DNA from 2 places in the Pseudomonas sp. GM102 genome. Region 2 is predicted to be linked to the other one. Evidence: predicted binding sites of a transcription regulator. Region 2 holds the regulator's gene; the other holds the start of a gene.

Region 1 (11,511 bases), on a different contig from region 2:
CCCCACCAGGCAGTTCCTCCGGCGTCGCTTCGCCCCGGACCCAGCGCAGACCACGCTCGGGCAATTGCACGCGGTACTCTTCACGCCAGGGGCTGAGGGTGTCCGCCGACGCCAGGATCGAAGCGCGGACCCGGCGTGTGTCCTGAGGATGAATCCGTGCGAACACCGCTTCAGCGTTGAGCAACAGTACCTCCGGCTCGAGTTCGTAGATATCGCGCATACCGTCGCTGGCGTAGATCACGCTGAAGCGCCCATCGAATTCCATCTTGAACTGGTAAATTCCGCCGGGCACATGGGCGCTGAGTTTCTTCAACAATAGGTCCCGTGCCGCCAGAGCCTCGTGGACGCGCTTGCGTTCGGTGATATCGATACAGATCGCCAGGTGACCGACCCACAAACCTTGCTCGTCGAGAACCGGGGCCGCCAGCATGTTCACCGTCAAGTGACTGCCGTCATGACGGACCAGTGTCCACTCTCGCGCTTCGTGACCGCCCTCTTCCCCGCCTTCAACCAACATCGCCTGACACGTCGGAATCGGCTTGCCATAGCGCAAGCTCAACTCCGCCGAGCGCGCCTCGAGTTCCCGGGGCAGGTGCAGGTTCTCCAGGGTCATGTGGCCCACGGCCTGCGCACTCGAGTAACCGAGCATTTGCTCTGCACCGGCATTGAAGGTGCTGATGATCCCGCGCAGGTCGGTGGCGATGATCGCCACCTGAGTCGCGGCATCCAGCACACCGCGCAACTGGCCATGCGTGCCGCGTAACTCCTGCTCACGGTCGTGAAGCTCCTGGGTCCGTTGTTCGACCATTCTCAGCGCTCGTTGGCGCTGGCTGACCAACACATAGAGAAACACACTGAGCAACAGGCTGAGCAAACCGCCGAGCACCACCAGACTGGCCACCGAGGAATGGTTGGTTTTCAGGAACGCGGCGCTGGGGCGCATATCCACTTGATAATCGTGGTCGGCCAGACGCAACAATCGCGTGGAGGACAAGTCACTGGCCCCTGCCGTGTTGGTCGACTCGTACAATACTTCGCGCTGATCCGCGGTGGACAAATCGAGGATACGCACCGAAAGAGAGTCATGATTCCCTTCCGGCAGTCCGTCCGCCAGCAGCTGACGCATACTGATCACCGCCATGACATAACCAGCGGACACCGCACTCGGAGTGTTCTGACGAGTGACCGGCGCCACCAGCAAGACACCCCGCGAATAGGTGGGCTCGACGCCTACCAGATGCAACGGTTGCGACACGGCCATGCGGCCATTGCGATCGGCCCGCTCCAGCGTGGAACGGCGCAGGGGCTGAGCCAGCAGGTCGTAACCCAGCGGTGCGGGGAGTCGGCTCTGGGTTTGGATGTAGAACACCGGTACGTACTCGTCGCGCTCGCCGGCCGGTTGCAACTGACCATCGGTGTTGAGTTCGCGAAAGGTGAAATCGCTCAAGCCTTCTTCACGCACCGCGCGTTCAAGCAGGGGTCGTTCGGCGCGGGAAACCCGGGGAGCCCAGGAATAGGCCTGGGTGCGATGCAAAAGAGGTTTGGCGTAACCGTCGAATTCCTCGCGGGCCACCGACTCGGAATTGACAAAGAACCGGCGCAGGCCGTCGAGGCGCTGCTCCTGATCTTCGAAACGCTCTTCGATACGGCTGTAACGTTCACTGGCGAGCAGCTGGAAACGTTGCCGCAATTGCTGATGAAACTGATTGAACGTCGCCCAGGCCAGCAATCCCGTGAGAATCCCGCCGACGAGCAATGCCAACAGTGCGACCAGCCAGGCCGAAACATCTTCGCGGATAAAACCCAGGATCTTGGGGCGCACGGCGTGCAACGACATAGAGGCAACTCAGAACGCCAGGTGCCGGAAAAGCCCTTTGGCCACTGTTGAGTTATAGCTATTAGCCACTAATTTGACCAGCACTGAAAGAACCCAAGAGCCTTTAAAAATCAAGGCTCTGGATCCAATCAGGCTCAAGTGTCAGCGTGCAGTGATCTTCCAGGCACGATGGATCTTGCCATTACGAGCGAAATCCGGATCGATGGTCTGGGCGGTGATTTCTTCAACGGCATAACGCTCGGTGAGGTTTTCCTCGAGCTGGAACTTGCGGAAGTTGTTGGAGAAATACAACACCCCGCCCGGCGCCAGACGAGCCATCGCCAAGTCGATCAACTGCACCTGATCACGCTGCACGTCGAAGATCCCTTCCATGCGCTTGGAGTTGGAGAAGGTCGGCGGGTCGATGAAGATCAGGTCGTACTCATCACGGCAGGCATCGAGCCAGACCATCACATCGCCCTGCTCCAGACGGTTCTTGTCGGAAAAACCGTTCAGCGACAGGTTGCGACGCGCCCAATCCAGATAGGTTTTCGACAGGTCGACGCTGGTGGTGCTGCGCGCACCGCCCTTGGCTGCATGAACGCTGGCGGTCGCGGTGTAGCAATACAGGTTGAGGAAGCGCTTGCCGGCCGCCTCTTTCTGGATTCGCATGCGCATCGGCCGGTGGTCGAGGAACAGCCCGGTGTCGAGGTAGTCGGTGAGGTTCACCAGCAGCTTCACGCCGCCTTCGTTGACCTCATTGAACTTGCCCTGCGCGCTCTGGCGTTCGTACTGCTTGGTGCCACTCTGACGCTCGCGACGTTTGACCACCACGCGGTTCTTGTCGATGTTCAACGCTTGCGGGATCGCCGCCAGGGCATCGAACATCCGTGCCGAGGCTTTTTCCGGATCGATGGATTTCGGTGCGGCGTATTCCTGAACGTGGACCCAGTCGTGATACAGGTCGATGGCCATGGAATATTCCGGCATGTCGGCATCGTAGACGCGGTAGCAGTCGATGCCTTCACGCTTGACCCACTTGCCCAGCACCTTGAGGTTCTTTTGCAGACGGTTGGCAAACATCTGCCCGCCTTCGCTCAAGCGCGGTTGCTCGATCACCACCGGTGCCGGTTTGATCGGGTTGCCGTTCTTGTTGTACTTCTCGTACTTGCTCGGCGCTTCGATGTTCGACGGTGCGTCGGACTCGGCCTGTTCGCGCTCGATCTGGCGCTGTTCCGGAGTACGACGCTCGCCGGTGACGAACTGGTCCGGCGTGACCTTGATCAGCAGCAATTTGCACGGCAAGGCGCCGTTCCAGAACGAATACTGTTTGTGGCTGCGGATGCCCATGCGCTTGCCCAGGTCCGGGGCGCCGGTGAACACCGCCGCTTCCCAGTTCAAGCACGCCTGACGCAGACGTTCGCCGAGGTTCTGGTAGAGGTAGAGCAGGCTCGCCTCATCGCCCAGACGCTCGCCGTACGGAGGGTTGCAGATCACCAGGCCTTTCTGGTTCTGGTCCGGGCGCGGCTCGAACGTCGCGACTTCGCCCTGGTAGATCTTGATCCACTCGCTCAGGCCGGCACGTTCGACGTTATTGCGGCCCGGTTGAATCAGGCGCGGGTCAGCTTCGTAACCGCGAATCCACAGCGGTGGCTTGGCCAGGCCAGCTGCGGCGCGTTCGGTGGCTTCTTCGTGGAGCTTTTTCCACAGCGCCGGCACGTGACCAAGCCAGGCGGTGAAGCCCCACTGCTCACGACGCAGGTTCGGCGCCATGTCGGCGGCGATCATCGCGGCTTCGACCAGGAACGTACCGACACCGCACATCGGGTCAGCCAGTGCGCCGCCATCGGCGGCAATCCGTGGCCAGCCGGAACGGATCAGAATCGCCGCCGCGAGGTTTTCCTTCAGCGGCGCCGCGCCCTGCTGCAAGCGATAACCACGCTGGTGCAAGCTGTGACCGGACAGGTCGAGGGACAAAATCGCTTCGCCACGGTCCAGGCGCAGGTGAATGCGCAGGTCCGGGTTGAGCTTGTCGATGGACGGACGATCGCCTTGGGGGGTGCGCAGTTTATCGACGATCGCATCCTTGACCTTCAAGGCGCCGAAGTGGGTGTTATCAATGCCCGAACCGTGACCGCTGAATTCGACGGCCAGGGTGCCGTCATTGAGCATGTGGTCTTGCCACTCGATATCCAGCACGCCGTGGTAGAGGTCTTCGGCGTCCTTCATCGGGAAGCGCTTGAGCACCAGCAGCACGCGGTTCGCCAGACGCGACCACAGGCACAGGCGATAGGCGGTTTCCATGGTGGCCATGCCGCGCACAGCCGAGGTGTGCTCACGTGCTTCCTCAAGGCCAAGCCCGACGGCTTCCTCGATGAGCAGGCCTTCAAGGCCTTTGGGGCAAGTGAGGAAGAGTTCGAAACGATCGGACATGGTAATTCCAGAGCCTTTAGCTAAGTGAACCGGCAACGCATTGCCGATCCGGTTTTCAATCAGGCGTTTTTCTAACAGAACGCCCGCGTGGCACGAAGGTGTGCCGTCCCACCCTGACTGCTCGGGTTAAAAGAGCTTAGATGCCAGGGCAGATAAAAAAGTTGATGCAACAAAATGTCATAAGTCGACCCTTCGTCGAATAGTCCCCAAGTGAACGGGTGTCATTCTCGTTAAAGGCCTCAACCCGCTCATCCCGCGCAGGGCCGATCATACCGGGCTTTGGTCAATGAACACGGGACAAATATCGTGTTACTTATGGCCATAGCATCTTTATGGTTACGTTCTTATGACAAAACGATCATTCCCTCGGTGTGACGCATTGGTTAGAACTCAACTCAGGTTGACGTCGCAACGGCGTCAACACCTTGGCTCGCGACGCCGGCAGCGAGCCACCAACGGCAGAATTTTTCTGCCTGACCTCGATTGAGGTCGACGCGATACATACAGTCAACAAGTGAGGGCAACACCCTATGAGAAGACTTAAGCGTGATCCGTTGGAAAGAGCATTTTTGCGCGGATATCAATATGGCGTTGGTGGTAAATCCCGTGAGCTTTGCCCTTTTACTCTACCGTCGGTACGCCAAGCCTGGATCAATGGCTGGCGAGAAGGACGCGGCGACAACTGGGACGGTATGACCGGCACTGCGGGAATCCACAGACTCAACGAACTTCACGCCGTCGGCTAATACAGGGCACACACTCCGACACGACAATCTGATTACGCAACGACTTAACCACGCACGTCCCATCCGGACGGCGGGCTTCGGCCCAGGGGCTCCTTCGAGGAGCCCTTTTTTATGCCCGTATATCCGTTACAAGAGCGCTTTTGTGGCGAGGGAGCTTGCTCCCGCTCGGCTGCGAAGCAGTCGTAAACCCTGCAACTGTGTTTTACCTGACACACCTGATTGACTGGTTTTGGGGCCGCTTCGCAGCCCAGCGGGAGCAAGCTCCCTCGCCACAGTTAATCCTCATCGCCGCAGATGAATCTTCAGCGCAGGGCCGCTATGGCATCCACCGATTCACGAATCAGCGCCGGGCCTTTATAGATAAAGCCAGAGTAAATCTGCACCAAACTCGCACCCGCGGCGATTTTCTCAGCCGCGTGCTTGCCTTCGGTGATACCGCCCACGGCAATGATCGGCAAGCGACCGGCCAGTTCCGCCGCCAGCACCTTCACAGTGTGAGTGCTCTTGTCGCGAACCGGTGCGCCAGACAACCCGCCCGCCTCGTCACCATGTTCCATGCCTTCGACGCCAACGCGGCTCAGGGTGGTGTTGGTGGCGATCACCGCATCCATCCCGGTTTCGATCAACGCCTGGGCGACTTGAGCGGTTTCTTCGTCACTCATGTCCGGCGCGATCTTGATCGCCAGCGGCACATGCTTGCCATGGCGCAAGGCCAGTTCCGCCCGGCGGGTGGCCAGGTCGGCGAGCAATTGCTTGAGCGAATCACCGAATTGCAGGCTGCGCAGGCCCGGGGTGTTCGGCGAGCTGACGTTGACCGTCACATAGCTGGCGTGGGCATAGACCTTTTCCAGGCAGATCAGGTAGTCATCGACCGCACGCTCAACCGGCGTATCGAAATTTTTTCCGATGTTGATGCCCAGCACGCCCTTGTACTTGGCCGCCGCCACGCGAGCGAGCAAATGATCGACGCCGAGGTTATTGAAACCCATGCGGTTGATGATCGCCTCGGCGTCCGGCAAGCGGAAAATCCGGGGTTTCGGGTTGCCCGGTTGCGGTCGCGGCGTAATGGTGCCGATTTCGACAAAACCGAAACCCAATTGGGCAAAACCATCGATCGCCGCACCGTTCTTGTCCAGACCGGCCGCCAAACCCACCGGGTTCGGGAACTCCAGGCCCATGACCGTTACCGGCAGTTTCGCCGGTGCCTTGCACAGCAAACCGTTAAGGCCCAAACGCCCGCCCGCGCCGATCAGGTCCAGGGACAGATCGTGGGAGGTTTCCGGGGAAAGTTTGAACAGCAGCTGACGGGCCAGGGTGTACATGGGCAGGCTTGACTCGGTTGGCGATGAGAGGCGGCGATTATAGCCGTGCATCGGGTCCACAGGCGAGGCGCGCAACAAAATCAGCCGGCGATGGCATATGCCTTGCACCAATTACAGGCATCAGCACTCATGCCAACGGCGGGATGAGTGGAAGGACAATGGCGTCGTCACCCGGCTTTGCCCACGCAAGGGCCTTGGGACGACGCTTTTTTTTGGAAGGTGCGAAATCGATGAACGAACCATCAGCCGGCCCTCTGGCCTGGGTCAACGGCAGCGATGCCCCGGAAAAGACTGAAATCAACCTCGGCTTCATGGCCCTGAGCGACTGCGCTTCAGTGGTAGTCGCCGCCACTCAGGGCTTTGCCCAACCTTATGGCCTGACTCTGAACCTCAAGCGCCAGTCATCCTGGGCCAACCTGCGGGACAAACTGGTCAGCGGCGAACTCGACGCCGCCCACAGCCTGTACGGCCTGATCTATGCCGTGCACCTGGGCATCGGCGGCGTAGCCTCCACCGACATGGCCGTGCTCATGGGCCTGAACCAGAACGGCCAGAGCATCAACCTCTCCCACGGCTTGCAGGCCCTGGGTGTGACCAGTCCTGAAGCACTCGATCGTCACGTGCACCAAAGTCGCCCAAAACTGACCTTCGCCCAGACATTTCCTACGGGCACCCACGCCATGTGGCTGTATTACTGGCTCGCGAGTCAGGGCATTCATCCGTTGCAGGATGTCGACAGCGTGGTGGTGCCGCCGCCACAAATGGTCGCGCACTTGCAAGCCGGGCGCATCGACGGTTTCTGCGTCGGCGAGCCGTGGGCGGCCAGTGCGGTGCAGCAGAATCTCGGGTTTACCATGGCCACCAGCCAGACCCTGTGGCCCGATCACCCGGAAAAAGTCCTCGGCTGCACCCGCGCCTTTGTCGAGCAATACCCCAACACCGCACGGGCATTGGTGATGGCAATCCTCGAAGCCAGCCGATTCATCGAAGCCAGCCACGAAAATCGCCACAGCACCGCGCAACTGTTGAGTGCGCCGGAATATCTGGATGCACCGCTCGATTGCATCGAACCACGCTTGCTCGGTGATTACGCCGACGGTCTGGGGAATCGCTGGCAAGACCCACACGCCATGCGTTTCCACGGTGGTGGCGAGGTCAATCTGCCGTATTTGTCCGACGGTATTTGGTTCATGACCCAGTTCCGGCGCTGGGGATTGTTGCGTGACGACCCGGATTACCTCGGCGTGGCCCGTCAGGTCCAGCAACTAGACTTATACCGTGAGGCCGCCACTGCTGTCGGTGTGCCTGCCCGGAGTCAGGAAATGCGCAGCAGTCAACTGATCGACGGCAAAGTCTGGGACGGCTCGGACCCGGCCGGCTATGCCCGCAGCTTCACGCTGCACGCCATGAGCGACAGCGCTCCCCTTCTCGCCAGCCGCTGACAGGAGCCTGCGAATATGTTGCGTATCCTGCTGATCAATGACACAGCGAAAAAAGTCGGGCGCCTGAAGGCGGCTCTGACCGAAGCCGGGTTCGAGGTCATCGACGAGTCCGGCCTGACCATAGACCTGCCCGCGCGCGTCGAAACGGTGCGTCCGGACGTGATTTTGATCGATACCGAGTCACCGAGCCGCGATGTGATGGAGCAAGTGGTGCTGGTGACCCGCGACCAACCACGGCCGATTGTGATGTTCACCGACGAGCACGACCCCGACGTGATGCGCCGGGCGATCAAGTCCGGCGTCAGTGCCTACATCGTCGAAGGCATTCACGCACAACGCCTGCAGCCGATTCTCGACGTGGCCATGGCGCGCTTTGAAAGCGACCAAGCCCTGCGCGCGCAACTGCACGCTCGCGACCAGCAACTGGCCGAGCGCAAACGCATCGAGCTGGCCAAGGGGCTGCTGATGAAGATGAAGGACTGCAACGAAGAACAGGCCTACACCCTGATGCGCCGCCAGGCCATGAGCCGCCAGCAGAAGCTGATACAGGTGGCGGAGCAGATTATTGCCATGAGTGAGTTGCTTGGCTGAGGCCTTGCGGAGCCTGTGCTGACGCCTTCGCGGGCAAGCCTCGCTCCTACAGGTTTTGTGTCGTTTACAACATCTGAACTCACCACAAAACCCGTAGGAGCGAGGCTTGCCCGCGAATGGCCACAACGCGATCTCACGTGTTGGCACAAATCTCGCTAAGTAAATCACTGCAAGGTAACCAACGGCGGTTGCCCCACCTACGACGAAGACGTCGCTCACCTCATTCGCCCCCTGGCGGATCGGGTAGCGGCGTTTTTCCGTTTTGGCCCCAGAGACCGGGGCCGGTGGTGCGGCCGTTGCGGCGCCCCACCTGCAAGCTCATGACTCCTTCTTGATACGCCTGACAGCTGAGGTGCGCGATGAATTCAAGCTTCTGGAAATCCGGCCATACCCCGACACTGTTCGCAGCCTTCCTCTATTTCGATCTGAGCTTCATGGTCTGGTACCTGCTCGGCCCTCTGGCGGTGCAGATCGCCGCTGATCTGCACCTGACCACCCAACAGCGCGGGCTGGTGGTGGCCACGCCAATTCTGGCAGGTGCCGTATTGCGCTTTGCGATGGGCCTGCTGGCTGATCGCCTGTCGCCAAAAACCGCCGGGATCATCGGCCAGGTGATCGTCATCTGCGCCCTGTTCGTCGCCTGGAAAGTCGGCATCCACAGTTACGAGCACGCACTGTTGCTGGGCCTGTTCCTCGGCATGGCCGGTGCGTCCTTCGCCGTCGCCCTGCCGTTGGCCTCGCAATGGTATCCGCCGCAACACCAAGGCAAAGCCATGGGCATCGCCGGTGCCGGTAACTCGGGCACCGTGCTGGCCGCCTTGATCGCCCCGGTGCTGGCTGCCGCATTTGGCTGGAGCAACGTGTTCGGCTTCGCCCTGATCCCGCTGGTCCTGACCCTGATCGTCTTCACCTGGCTGGCCAAAAATGCACCCGAGCGCCCGAAAGCCAAGTCCGTGTCTGACTATTTCAAGGCCCTGGGTGACCGCGACAGCTGGTGGTTCATGTTTTTCTACAGCGTGACCTTTGGCGGTTTCATCGGTCTGGCCAGCGCCCTGCCCGGTTACTTCAACGACCAATACGGCCTGAGCCCGGTGACTGCCGGCTACTACACTGCTGCTTGTGTGTTCGGTGGCAGCCTGATGCGTCCGTTGGGTGGCGCGCTGGCGGATCGCTTCGGCGGGATTCGCACTTTGCTTGCGATGTACACCGTGGCAGCGATCTGCATTGCAACGGTAGGTTTCAATCTGCCGAGTTCCTACGCCGCGTTGGCGCTTTTCGTCTGCACCATGCTCGGTTTGGGTGCAGGAAACGGTGCGGTATTCCAGTTGGTCCCACAGCGTTTTCGTCGGGAGATCGGTGTGATGACCGGCCTGATTGGCATGGCTGGCGGCATCGGTGGCTTCGCACTGGCGGCCGGCATGGGAGCGATCAAGCAAAGCACTGGCAGCTATCAACTGGCCTTGTGGTTGTTCGCCAGCCTCGGCGTACTTGCCTGGTTCGGTCTGCACGGTGTGAAACGTCGCTGGAGAACCACTTGGGGTTCGGCAGCCGTTACCGCAGCACGGGTGTGAGGACTGAATGAGCCTGCAACTGAGCTTCGCCGAACACAGCGCCATCGGCCCCCGCGAGGAGAACCAGGACGCTCTGCGCCTGGTCACTCCGGCCCCGGCGCTGGCGGCGAGCAAGGGTTACCTGTTCGCCATCGCCGACGGCGTCAGCCAATGTGCCGATGGCGGTCTCGCGGCCCGTTCGACCTTGCAGGCCTTGGCGCTGGACTACTACGCCACCCCGGAAACCTGGGGTGTCGCCCAGGCATTGGACCGTCTGCTACTGGCGCAAAATCGCTGGTTGCAGGCTAACGGCGGCGGGCAACCGCTGCTGACCACGGTCAGTGCCTTGGTGATGCGCGGCCGGCGTTTCACCCTGGCGCATGTCGGCGATTGCCGGGTTTATCGCTGGCACGCCGACACGCTGCAACGGGTGAGCGAGGATCACGTCTGGGACCAGCCGGGCATGCAGCATGTGCTCAAACGGGCCCTTGGGCTGGATCAACACCTGGTGCTGGACTTTCTCGATGGTGAACTGCGCCTGAACGAGAGTTTCGTGCTGCTCAGCGACGGCATCTGGGCCGTGCTGGGCGACACGGCCATTGCAGCGATTCTGCGCGATCAACCCGACCTGAACAGTGCCGCGCAGACCCTAGTCAACGCTGCGCACCTGGCCGGCAGTCAGGACAACGCCAGCGCCCTGTTGGTGCGGGTCGATGCCCTCGGTGAAACCAGCATTGGCGACGCGCTGATTCATCTGCAGCAATGGCCACTCCCGCCTGCGCTGAAACCGGGCCAGACGTTCGAAGGCTGGCAGGTCGAAGGGATCCTCGGCCAGAGCCAGCAATCGCTGCTCTACCGGGTGCGCGACGCACAACAACAGCCCTGGCTGCTGAAAACCTTGCCCGCTGCGCTCCGTGACGATCATCAGGCCGGGCAGGCATTGTTGTCGGAGGAATGGTTTCTCAAACGGGTGGCCGGGCGGCATTTTCCTGAAGTCCATGCCGCCAGTCAGCGTCAGCATTTGTACTACGTGATGCGGGAATACTCCGGGTCTACCTTGGCTGAGCTGCATGAGCGTGTCGCAACGCTGCCATTGGCTCAATGGCTGGACCTGGCCGAACGTCTGCTGCGGGCCATCGGCATCTTGCATCGACGGCAAATTCTGCATCGCGATATCAAACCGGAGAACCTGCTGCTGGGGGACGACGGTGAGCTGCGCTTGCTGGATTTTGGCCTCGCCTACTGCCCCGGTCTGTCCGAAGATCAAGCTTGCGCCCTGCCCGGAACGCCCAGCTATATCGCGCCGGAAGCCTTTCGAGGCGATCCTCCTACACCACAACAGGATTTGTATGCGGTCGGCGTGACCTTGTATTACCTGCTGACGGGGCATTATCCCTACGGCGAAATCGAAGCATTCCAGCGCCCTCGGTTTGGTGTGCCTGTCAGCGCCAGTCGCTACCGGCCCGACCTGCCGGAATGGATTGCGCAAAGTCTGGAGCGCGCAGTGGCGGCAGCTCCGGATCAGCGCTTTGAAACAGCGGAAGAATGGTTGTTGCTACTGGAACAGGGAGAACGCCGCAGTTTGAGCGTGCGCCCCAGACCGTTGCTGGA
Region 2 (11,511 bases):
CTGCCGCTGATCAAGCGCCAGGGCATTCAGATGATCAGCCTGACCGGCAACCCCGATTCGCCGCTGGCCAAGGCTGCGGAAGTCAACCTCAATGTAAGCGTCGAACACGAAGCCTGTCCACTGAACCTGGCACCCACCTCATCGACCACCGCGGCACTGGTCATGGGCGACGCTCTAGCCGTTGCCTTGCTTGAAGCTCGCGGCTTTACCGCTGAAGACTTTGCCTTTTCCCACCCGGGTGGTGCCCTTGGCCGCCGTTTGTTGCTGAAAGTGGAAAATGTCATGCATGCCGGCACCGAATTGCCGCAAGTGATGTGCGGTACGTTGCTCAAGGATGCCTTGATGGAAATGACCCGCAAGGGGTTGGGCATGACCGTTGTACTGAGCACGGATGGAAAGCTCGCCGGGATTTTCACCGACGGCGATCTGCGCCGCACGCTGGACCGCACGATTGATATCCACAGCACGACCATTGATGAAGTGATGACCGCCCACGGCAAGACCGCCCGCGCCGAGATGCTCGCCGCCGAGGCCCTGAAAATCATGGAAGACCACAAGATCAACGCACTGGTAGTGGTCGACAGCGAAGACCGCCCGGTCGGCGCCTTGAACATGCACGATTTGCTGCGTGCGGGAGTAATGTAATGAGCATGGACCTGCTGCAACGCGGCAAACAGATCAAACTGGCGGTATTCGACGTCGACGGCGTACTGACCGATGGGCGCCTGTACTTCCTCGAAGACGGCAGCGAATTCAAGACTTTCAACACCCTCGACGGCCAGGGCATCAAGATGTTGATGGCAGCCGGCGTGCAGACCGCTATCATCAGCGGCCGTAAGACCCCGGTGGTTGAACGGCGCGCGAAGAACCTCGGCATTCCACACCTTTATCAGGGTCGCGAAGACAAACTGGTGGTGCTCGACGAACTTCTTGCCCAGCTCAACCTGAGCTATGAACAAGTGGCCTACCTTGGCGACGACCTGCCAGACCTGCCGGTGATTCGCCGTGTCGGCCTGGGCATGGCGGTGGCCAGCGCCGCCAGTTTCGTACGCGAACACGCCCACGGCATCACCCAGGCCCGTGGCGGCGAGGGTGCTGCTCGCGAATTCTGCGAATTGATCCTGCGAGCCCAGGGCCGCCTCGATGCGGCCAACGCCGCGTACCTGTGAGCCCATCATGCTGAGCAAAAAGATTCGCAACATCCTGATGTTCGGTTGCATCGCAGCGATTTTTGCAGCGGTCGGCTACTGGAACATCAGCCCGGAACGCTTTCTCGACAAACCGGTGGTGAAGGTCGATGAAAGCGCGATCGACTATTACGCCGTCAACGCCCACAGCGTGCAGTTCCTGCCCGACGGCAAACTGCAATACGAAATGACGTCGGACAAGGTGGAACACCTGAAAGCGACCGAAGTGACGTTGCTGACCAATCCTGACCTGAATATGTTCCGTGGCACCGAATTCCCCTGGCACGTCCAGAGCGAGCGCGGCGAAGTCAATCCGGACGGCACTCAGGTCGAGCTGATCGATTCGGTGCGTATCACCCGTTTCGACGAAAAAAACCGTAAAACCCTGATTACCACCACCCGTATGACCGTGTTCCCGCAGCAGCAATATGCGCAGACCGATCAACCCGTTAGAATCGACGGCGCTGGCGGTGTATCGACAGGCAACGGAATGAAAGCGTACTTGAAAGAAAGCAGGATACACCTGCTATCGAACGTAAGAGGACAGTATGAGGCTCGTTAAAACTCTCCCTATTTTGCTCAGTCTGGGCGCAGCACTGGGAAGCGTGAGCGCCTGGGCTCTGCCGAACGATCAAGAGCAGCCTATCCGCATTCAGGCCGACGATGCCCAACTGGACGACAAGAATGGCGTTGCCACCTATAAAGGTGATGTGATCATCACCCAGGGCTCGATGAAGGTCACCGGTAATACCGTGACCATCACCCGCACCCCGACCGGCGACATCGACGTGGTGACTTCGGTGGGCAACCTCGCCTACTTCGAGCAACTGCAAACGGCGGGCGACACCAAGCCGGTTCAGGGCTACGGCGTAACTATCCAGTACCACGCCTCGCAAAACCGCGTCGTGCTGATCGATCGCGCTAAAGTCATCGATAAGGACAACAACGTCACCCAAGGCGAGAAAATCGTCTACGACACGGTGAAAAAACTTGCGAGTGCCGGTCGCGCCACGGGTAACAAGGTCACCGAGGCACGTCCTCGCATCGACATGGTGATCCAGCCGAAGAAGAAAACCGACGAGCAAAAGGCCCAGTAATGGCAACTCTGAAAGCTCAGCATCTGGCCAAGAGCTACAAGAGCCGTCAGGTCGTGCGCGATGTCAGCCTGTCCATCGACAGCGGTCAGATCGTCGGCCTGCTTGGCCCTAACGGCGCCGGTAAAACCACCTGCTTCTACATGATTGTCGGCTTGGTACAGGCCGATCAGGGTCGCGTACTGATCGACGACCTGGATGTCAGCCACCAGCCGATGCACGGTCGTGCGAAGGCAGGTATCGGTTATCTTCCGCAAGAAGCGTCGATCTTCCGCAAACTGTCGGTGGCCGACAACATCATGGCCATCCTCGAGACACGCAAGGAACTCGACAAGGCCGGCCGCCGCAAAGAGCTGGAAAGCCTGCTGCAGGAATTTCACATCCACCACATCCGCGACAACCTCGGCATGAGCCTGTCCGGTGGTGAACGCCGCCGCGTGGAAATCGCCCGGGCACTGGCCACCAATCCGAAATTCATCCTCCTCGACGAACCCTTCGCCGGTGTGGACCCGATTTCGGTGGGCGACATCAAGCAGATCATTCATCACCTCAAGGCCAAAGGCATTGGTGTGCTGATCACGGACCACAACGTCCGCGAAACCCTGGATATCTGCGAAACCGCCTACATCGTCAACGATGGCCAACTGATCGCTGAAGGTGACTCCGCCACAATCCTGGCCAATGAACTGGTCAAGGAAGTGTATCTGGGTCATGAGTTCCGCCTGTAAGCACTGAGGGGCCCGGGTCGCCGAGAGCGCGCGCACGTCAATAAAAAATCAATAAGTTTTTATTGTTACAGCGCTCTAGGCAAACACTTCAGTTTCAGGCATATAATTTGCTTATGTTTGGCGCTTCGGCGCCCTGTAGTGGATGGCGCATGTGCGCCGGCGAATAAGGTGTTAAGCCCCTGCCATGAAACCATCGCTAGTCTTGAGAATGGGCCAGCAGCTGACGATGACACCGCAGCTGCAACAGGCCATCCGCCTGCTCCAATTGTCGACCCTGGACCTGCAACAGGAAATCCAGGAGGCCCTGGAGTCCAATCCGATGCTCGAACGCCAGGAAGAAGGCGACGACTTCGATAACGCCGACCCCTTGGCCGATAGCGCCGAACAGAAACCCAACGCCGACATTCAGGAACCCTCCTACCAGGAAACCGCCCCAACGGTGGATAACCTTGAGGAAGGCGACTGGAACGAGCGCATTCCCAACGAACTGCCCGTCGACACGGCCTGGGAAGATGTCTACCAGACCAGCGCCAGCAGCCTGCCGAGCAACGATGACGACGAGTGGGATTTCACCACCCGCACATCGGTCGGCGAAAGCCTGCAAAGCCATTTGCTCTGGCAACTGAACCTGGCACCGATGTCCGACACCGATCGCCTGATCGCCGTGACCCTGATCGACTGCATCAATAATCAGGGCTACCTGGACGAAACCCTCGAGGAAATCCTCGAAGCCTTCGACCCGGAACTGGACATCGAACTAGACGAAATCGAAGCCGTCCTGCACCGCATCCAGCAATTCGAACCCGCTGGCATCGGCGCCCGCAACCTCGGTGAATGCCTGCTGCTGCAACTGCGCCAGCTGCCCGCCAAGACCCCTTGGCTGGCCGAGGCCAAGCGCCTGGTCACCGATTACATCGACTTGCTCGGCAGCCGCGACTACAGCCAGTTGATGCGCCGCATGAAGCTCAAGGAAGATGAACTGCGTCAGGTCATCGAATTGGTCCAGAGCCTCAACCCGCGCCCAGGCTCACAAATCGAGTCCACCGAAGCCGAATACGTCGTTCCCGATGTGATCGTGCGCAAGGACAACGAGCGCTGGCTGGTGGAGCTGAATCAGGAATCGGTGCCACGCCTGCGGGTCAACGCCCAATACGCCGGTTTCGTGCGCCGCGCCGATACCAGCGCTGACAACACCTTCATGCGTAATCAGCTGCAGGAAGCTCGCTGGTTCATCAAGAGCCTGCAAAGCCGCAATGAAACCCTGATGAAAGTCGCCACCCAGATCGTCGAGCACCAACGCGGCTTTCTGGAATATGGTGACGAAGCCATGAAGCCGTTGGTGCTGCACGACATCGCCGAAGCGGTAGGCATGCATGAATCGACGATTTCACGGGTGACCACGCAAAAATTCATGCATACCCCACGGGGCATCTATGAACTGAAATACTTTTTTTCCAGCCACGTCAGCACCTCAGAAGGCGGTGAATGCTCGTCCACGGCGATCCGCGCGATCATCAAAAAACTGGTTGCCGCGGAAAATCAGAAAAAGCCGTTGAGTGACAGCAAGATCGCTGGTTTACTGGAGGCACAAGGCATTCAGGTAGCCCGTCGCACCGTCGCCAAGTACCGCGAATCCCTGGGGATCGCGCCTTCCAGCGAACGGAAGCGGTTGATGTAGCCGCCGGGCTCGCCACAGCGTTCCAGTGGCAGGCATTTCTGCCTGCCGCTTTATGCACTGGCAACGAAGGAGAAGCTGTATGCAAGTCAACATCAGTGGACACCAACTGGAAGTGACCGAACCCCTGCGCACCTACATCGGCGAAAAACTCGACCGATTAGAGAGGCATTTCGACAAGATCACCAATGTGCAAGTCACGATGAACGTCGAAAAACTGCTGCAGAAGATCGAAGCCACGCTGCATATTCCCGGCGGAGAAGTGGTCGCCAATGCCGAGCATACGGACATGTATGCCGCCATCGACCTGCTGACCGACAAGCTGGATCGCCAACTTAAAAAGCATAAGGAAAAGACCCAGAGCCTCCTCCAGGGCGCGACCGGTCGTTAACACTCCCAATCCATGATCCGACTAGAAACCATCCTGACCCCCGGCCGTTCCCAAGTGAACGCGCCGGGTGGCAGTAAAAAGAAAGCCCTCGAGCAAATTGCCAACCTTATCCACCGCGAAGTACCGGATCTGGAAATGCAGGACGTCTTCGAGGCCCTGATTGCCCGTGAGAAACTCGGTTCTACCGGTTTCGGCAACGGCATCGCCATCCCCCACTGCCGGCTCAAAGGCTGCACCTCGCCAATCAGTGCGTTGCTGCACCTGGAAGCCCCTATCGATTTCGACGCCATTGACGGCGCCCCGGTTGACCTGCTGTTTGTGCTGCTGGTCCCGGAAGCCGCCACCGATGCACACCTGGAATTGCTCCGCCAGATCGCCAGCATGCTGGATCGCAAGGAGGTGCGTGAAAAACTGCGCAGCGCCCCGAGCAACGAAGCGTTGTATCAGGTTGTCCTGGACGAGCAGAACGGTCACTAATCATGCGCCTGATCATCGTCAGCGGCCGCTCCGGCTCAGGTAAAAGTACCGCCCTCGATGTTCTCGAGGACAACGGCTACTACTGCATCGACAACCTGCCTGCGGGCTTGCTGCCGGAACTGGCCGAACGCGCGCTGATTCACACCGAACTGGCACAACCGCTGGTGGCCGTGTCCATCGATGCGCGCAACCTGCCAAGCCACCTGTCACGGTTCCCCGAATTGCTGGAAGAGGTCCGCGGCCGGCATATCCAGTGCGATGTGCTGTACCTGGACGCTGACGAAGAAACCTTGCTCAAACGCTTTTCGGAAACTCGCCGTCGTCACCCGCTGAGCAGCGCCAATCGCTCATTGGCGGAGGCGATACAGGACGAAACCAATCTGCTGGGGCCTATTGCCGATCTGGCCGACCTCAAGGTCAATACCACCAATCTGAACCTGTATCAGCTACGCGATACCATCAAGCTGCGCCTACTGAATCAACCGGAACCGGGCACTGCGTTCCTGGTGGAATCTTTCGGGTTCAAGCGGGGCATGCCGGTGGACGCCGATCTGGTATTCGACGTGCGCTGTCTGCCCAACCCTTACTGGAAGCCGGAGCTACGGGCACAGTCCGGGCTCGATCAACCGGTGGCCGAGTACCTGGCGGCACAGCCTGACGTCGAAGAGATGTTCCAGGACATTTCCTCGTACCTGCTCAAATGGCTGCCCCGCTTTGCCGCCAGCAACCGCGCCTATGTCACCATTGCCATTGGCTGCACCGGCGGGCATCACCGCTCTGTCTACCTGACCGAACGTCTGGGTCAGGTCCTGCAAAAAACCCTGAAGAACGTCCAGGTTCGCCACCGCGACCTCAGCTAAAGGATTCACATCGCGATGCCTGCTCTGGAAATCGAAATCATCAACAAGCTGGGCCTGCATGCCCGCGCGTCTGCAAAATTCGTTGGGGTCGCCGGTGAGTTCAAGGATTGCACGATCCGGGTAGGGCGCACGCCGGAATCCACGGTCGATGGCAAAAGCATTATGGCAATGATGATGCTCGCTGCAGGCAAGGGCACCAAAATCTATATCAATACCGAAGGCGAAGATGAGCAAAAAGCGCTGGATGCGCTGACAGACTTGATCAACCGTTACTTCGACGAAGGCGAATAAAAGTCAAAAGATCGCAGCCTCGTTTCACTCGACAGCTCCTACTGTATGCCAATCCTTGTAGGAGCTGCCGAGTGAAACGAGGCTGCGATCTTTTGATCCTGTTTTTCAAGCCAACGCGGTATCCATCACCATCATCAGACAAAACCCGATCAGCAGCCCAAGGCTGGCCAGTTTGTCGTGACCATGGCGGCGCGATTCGGGGATGACTTCATGAGTCACCACCAGCAGCATCGCACCGGCCGCCAGTGCCAGCCCCAACGGCAACAACAGTTCGGCCAGGCTCACCAGCCAGGCGCACAACAATGCGAAGACCGGCTCAACCACCCCTGAGGCAGCACCGATCAGGAACGCCTTGACCCGCGACATCCCTGCCCCGGCCAACACCAACGCAATCACCAGCCCTTCCGGCACATCCTGCAAGGCGATACCCATGGCCAGGCTGTCGGCGTCAGGCATGCCACCCCCGGCCGAGACGCCGACCGCCATGCCTTCGGGGATGTTGTGGGCGATGATGGCGAACACAAACAACCAGATCCGCGGTGCAATCACCGATCGCTCCAGTGTCCCCACGAGCATTTCAGGTGTAGCGTCGGACACCTTGCGATCCACCAGAAACAACCCGAATGCACCCAGCATGATGCCAAAGCTGATCAGGCCACTGGCCGCCCAAGGCGTCAGCCCAAGGTTTTCAGCCGCGGCAATGCCCGGCACGATCAACGAAAATGCCGTCGCCGCGAGCATCACCCCGGCTCCGAAACCCAGCAGCGTATCGCTGACTGCCTGGGGCATCCGCCGAATCACTAACACCGGCACTGCGCCCAAAGCTGTGCCCAAGGCGCAAATCGCCCCGCCTTGCAGGGCACGCTGCAGTTTCGGTTCGAGGTCCAGCCAGCTCAGCCCTTGAGCAGCCAATAACGTCATACCCGCCAGCAGTAACAGCGATCCCAGTGCGTAACGAAACATCCGTCCATTTCCGACCGCCAGTGTTTCAGTGCCCATAGTCAGCCCTGGATTGTTTTATAGAGACTTAGGGGGCGTTCTCAACTAGTTCCCCCTCCGCGCAGGGGAAACTAGTTGAGAACGCCCCCTAAACCAGCGCAGCCTGATAACGCGCGGCGACTTCGGGCCAATTGATCACGTTGTAGAACGCGTTGATGTATTCCGGACGGCGGTTCTGATAGCGCAGGTAGTACGCGTGCTCCCAGACGTCCAGACCGAGAATCGGCGTATTGCCGTTCATCAATGGGCTGTCCTGGTTGCCGCTGCTTTCAACGATCAAGGTCTTTTGCGGAGTCACGCTCAACCAGGCCCAACCGCTGCCGAAACGAGTCAGCGCAGCTTTGGTGAAGGCTTCCTTGAAGCTGTCGAGACCGCCCAGTTGTTCGTCGATCGCCTTGGCCAACGCACCGTCAGGCTGACCACCGCCGCTGGGTGCCATGACTTCCCAGAACAACGAATGGTTGGCATGCCCGCCCCCCTGATTGATCACCGCCGCACGGAGCTTTTCCGGCAATTGCTGGACCGCCGCCACCAGTTTTTCCACGGGCCATTCGGCAAATTCAGTGCCTTCGACCGCGGCGTTGAGGTTGTTGATGTAGGTCTGGTGGTGTTTGGTGTAGTGGATTTCCATAGTCTGCGCATCGATGTGCGGTTCCAGGGCGTCATAGGCGTACGGCAAGGCAGGCAAGGTAAAAGCCATTTCAATGAACTCCATGTTGTAAGGGCGCAGGCTGATGCACGGGCGGCGTCTCGCGATGTAGCAAACGCTGGGTGCGCGGATACTCGCCGTGATCGCTGATGAAATTCAGCAGTTCGACATAGGTTTTGCTGCTCTGGCGCAGCGCGGCTTCACGCAAAGCCGGCGCCAGTCGCGGGTCCTGCATGGTCTGCAACAGTCGTTGATGGATCGCGCACAAATACTCGGCGCTCTCCTCCGGCTGGTTCAGACGCAAGTGCAGGTCCGCCAGGTTATGGTGGGAAATCACGCAAGCCGCCACCGCTTCGTCGGCATCGGCCCAGCGCTCGAACAACACCTGAGCCAGGGCCAATGCCTGCAAGTAAGCCTCGCGGGCATCGACCAGCTCGCCCAGCATGAAACAGCGATTTGCTCTTTCGATCGTGCGTTTCCAGTGCTCCATGGTGAGCCTCCAAAGCGGTAACAGTGATTACACGCCGCCTGCGGTGAGCTTCTCTGGGTTGAGCAATTCTTCCAGTTGGCTGCGCGTCAAGTCGGTGTGTTCCAGGGCGACATCGATCACCGGCCGGCCCTGCTGATAAGCCTTTTTGGCAATCTCAGCGGCTTTTTGGTAACCAATGATCGGGTTGAGTGCAGTGACCAAAATCGGATTGCGCGACAGCGCTTCCTTGAGTCGGGCCTCGTTGACCTTGAAGCTGGCAATAGCCTTGTCGCCCAGCAGTCGGCTGGCGTTGGCCAGCAACTCGATACTGCTCAGCAGGTTCTGGGCGATGATCGGCAGCATGACGTTCAGCTCGAAATTGCCCGACTGACCGGCGACGGTGATCACCGTGTCGTTGCCAATTACCTGAGCGGCGACCATCGCGGTGGCTTCCGGGATCACCGGATTAACCTTGCCGGGCATGATCGACGAGCCGGGCTGCAAGGCTTCGAGTTCGATTTCACCGAGCCCGGCCAATGGGCCGGAATTCATCCAGCGCAGGTCGTTGGCGATTTTCATCAAGGAAACCGCTGTGGCCTTGAGCTGCCCTGAAACGCTGACCGCCGTGTCCTGCGAGCCGATCAGCGCAAACAGGTCCTTACCCGGCGTGAACTGCACCTGGGTCAGTTGGCTGAGTTGCTGGCTGAAACGCGCCGCAAACTCTGGATGGGCATTGATCCCGGTACCTACCGCCGTGCCGCCCTGGGCCAGGGATTGCAGGCTTGGCAGCAAATCCTGCAGGTGACCGATATTGGCGTTGAGCTGTTGCGCCCAACCATTGAGCACCTGACTCATGCGCACGGGCATGGCGTCCATCAAATGGGTACGCCCGGTTTTGACGAACGGATGAACCTGCTCGGCCTTGTGCTCAATCACCTGCACCAGATGCACCAGCGCCGGCAGCAATTGCTCATGCAAGCTCAATGCGGCGCTGACATGGATGGTGGTCGGGATGATGTCGTTGCTGCTTTGGCCGCAATTGACGTGATCGTTGGGATTGACCGGTTCGCCCAACAAGCGGCTAGCCAAGGTGGCGATCACTTCGTTGGCGTTCATGTTGGAACTGGTGCCGGATCCGGTCTGGAAGATATCCACCGGGAAGTGCTGCATGAAGTCGCCTTCAAGCAGGCCTTGAGCGGCGTCGACGATCGCCTTGCCCTGGGATTCGCTGATCTGCTTGAGCTCGACGTTGGCTCGGGCGGCTGCGGCCTTGGCCAGAATCAGCGCCCGGATGAACTGCACGGGCATCGGTTTGCCGCTGATCGGAAAGTTATCCACTGCGCGCTGGGTTTGCGCGCCGTACAAAGCATCAATCGGGACATTTAACTCGCCCATGCTGTCGCGTTCGATACGTGTGTTATTCATCAGGAGATCCTTGCACCAGTTCTATGAGAGGAATCGAGGGCAGCAACTCGCAGGTCGCCAATTGCCACGCGTAGCTTTGCCAACGTTTGAGGCGGCATTTGCAGAGTGATTGCCGTTCGAGATCGCGTAGTGGCCGCCAGGCCTGGTCGAGACACAAGCTGCGCCAGTGCCAGGGCAGCGCGACATCGACGGCGGTATCGAGCAGCAAACGGAAAGAGGTTTCAGCGATGGTCCAGGGTGAGGTGGCCGTGCAACACGCCAGATACCGGCCTTCGGCCAGGTAATGTTCAATCAGGCGCGGCTCGTCAGGGTCCATGGCGCAACGGATTTGGCGACTCATCCAGCGCCAGCTTTCGAGGTAAGGCTGCTCGTGCAAGGCAGAACTCATGATCCGGGCTCATTCGGTAATGCGATTTATTATTATATGATAATGAGAACCAAAACAAGCACGGCGAAACACAGAGATCCTTGTGGGAGCGGGCTTGCCCGCGATGACGATAGAAGATTCAACATCGATGTCGACTGAAATGACGCTATCGCGGGCAAGCCCGCTCCCACAGAATCTGTGTTGCGACCAATAAAAAAGGCGCGCCACCCAATGGGGTGGCGCGCCTTTTTGTGCCGCGATCGGAGGCTTAGCTACCCGCCACCGTCATCCGTTCGATCAACACCGACCCGGTGCGAATGTTGCTGCGCAATTCCAGGTCATTACCGACCGCAATGATCTGCTTGAACATGTCGCGCATGTTGCCGGCGATGGTCACTTCCTGGACCGCGAACTGGATTTCGCCGTTCTCGACCCAGTAACCCGCCGCGCCACGGGAGTAATCGCCAGTGACCATGTTCAGGCCCTGCCCCATCAGTTCGGTGACCAGCAGACCACGGCCCATGCGGCGCAGCAAGGCTGCCTGATCTTCGTCGCCGTGGGTGACGAACAGGTTGTGCACGCCGCCGGCGTTGGCGGTGCTCGGCATGCCGAGCTTACGGCCGGAGTAGGTGCCGAGTATGTAGGACACCAACTCGCCCTTCTCCACGAACGGCTTGGCGTAGGTCGCCAGGCCATCGCCGTCGAAGGCCGAACTGCCCAGGGCGCGCATCAGGTGCGGACGCTCATCGATGGTCAGCCATTCCGGGAAAAGCTTCTGCCCCAGGGTGCCTTCGAGGAACGAGGATTTGCGGTACAGACTGCCACCGGAAATCGCCGACAGGAAACTGCCGAACAAGCCACCGGCCAGTTCCGCGGAAAACAGCACCGGCACTTCGCAG

Evidence for each region. Region 2 encodes sigma-54, which starts transcription at its own class of promoters, with help from an activator protein. Its sites were predicted from a motif close to ANTGGCATNNANNTTGCTNT; they were not measured.
Region 1: a site for sigma-54 is predicted at 6,407-6,426, ahead of PMI18_RS22935 (CmpA/NrtA family ABC transporter substrate-binding protein). Genes of this name have one in related genera too.

What each region holds. Positions count from the first base shown of each region.
Region 1 covers NZ_AKJB01000024.1:20,992-32,502, forward strand. Annotated here, with positions in the region: gene PMI18_RS22950 (sensor domain-containing diguanylate cyclase) at 1-1,837, opposite strand, end outside; gene rlmKL (bifunctional 23S rRNA (guanine(2069)-N(7))-methyltransferase RlmK/23S rRNA (guanine(2445)-N(2))-methyltransferase RlmL) at 1,979-4,249, opposite strand; gene rmf (ribosome modulation factor) at 4,780-4,995, shown strand; gene PMI18_RS22940 (quinone-dependent dihydroorotate dehydrogenase) at 5,298-6,317, opposite strand; gene PMI18_RS22935 (CmpA/NrtA family ABC transporter substrate-binding protein) at 6,548-7,759, shown strand; gene PMI18_RS22930 (ANTAR domain-containing response regulator) at 7,775-8,350, shown strand; gene PMI18_RS22925 (nitrate/nitrite transporter) at 8,710-9,921, shown strand; gene PMI18_RS22920 (bifunctional protein-serine/threonine kinase/phosphatase) at 9,929-11,511, shown strand, end outside.
Region 2 covers NZ_AKJB01000062.1:33,844-45,354, reverse strand. Annotated here, with positions in the region: gene PMI18_RS13520 (KpsF/GutQ family sugar-phosphate isomerase) at 1-645, shown strand, start outside; gene PMI18_RS13525 (KdsC family phosphatase) at 645-1,169, shown strand; gene lptC (LPS export ABC transporter periplasmic protein LptC) at 1,177-1,749, shown strand; gene lptA (lipopolysaccharide transport periplasmic protein LptA) at 1,736-2,284, shown strand; gene lptB (LPS export ABC transporter ATP-binding protein) at 2,284-3,009, shown strand; gene PMI18_RS13545 (RNA polymerase factor sigma-54) at 3,194-4,687, shown strand; gene hpf (ribosome hibernation-promoting factor, HPF/YfiA family) at 4,767-5,075, shown strand; gene ptsN (PTS IIA-like nitrogen regulatory protein PtsN) at 5,088-5,552, shown strand; gene rapZ (RNase adapter RapZ) at 5,555-6,412, shown strand; gene PMI18_RS13565 (HPr family phosphocarrier protein) at 6,428-6,703, shown strand; gene PMI18_RS13570 (ZIP family metal transporter) at 6,809-7,702, opposite strand; gene PMI18_RS13575 (superoxide dismutase) at 7,791-8,402, opposite strand; gene PMI18_RS13580 (hypothetical protein) at 8,404-8,841, opposite strand; gene PMI18_RS13585 (class II fumarate hydratase) at 8,869-10,245, opposite strand; gene PMI18_RS13590 (hypothetical protein) at 10,238-10,633, opposite strand; gene pmbA (metalloprotease PmbA) at 10,881-11,511, opposite strand, start outside.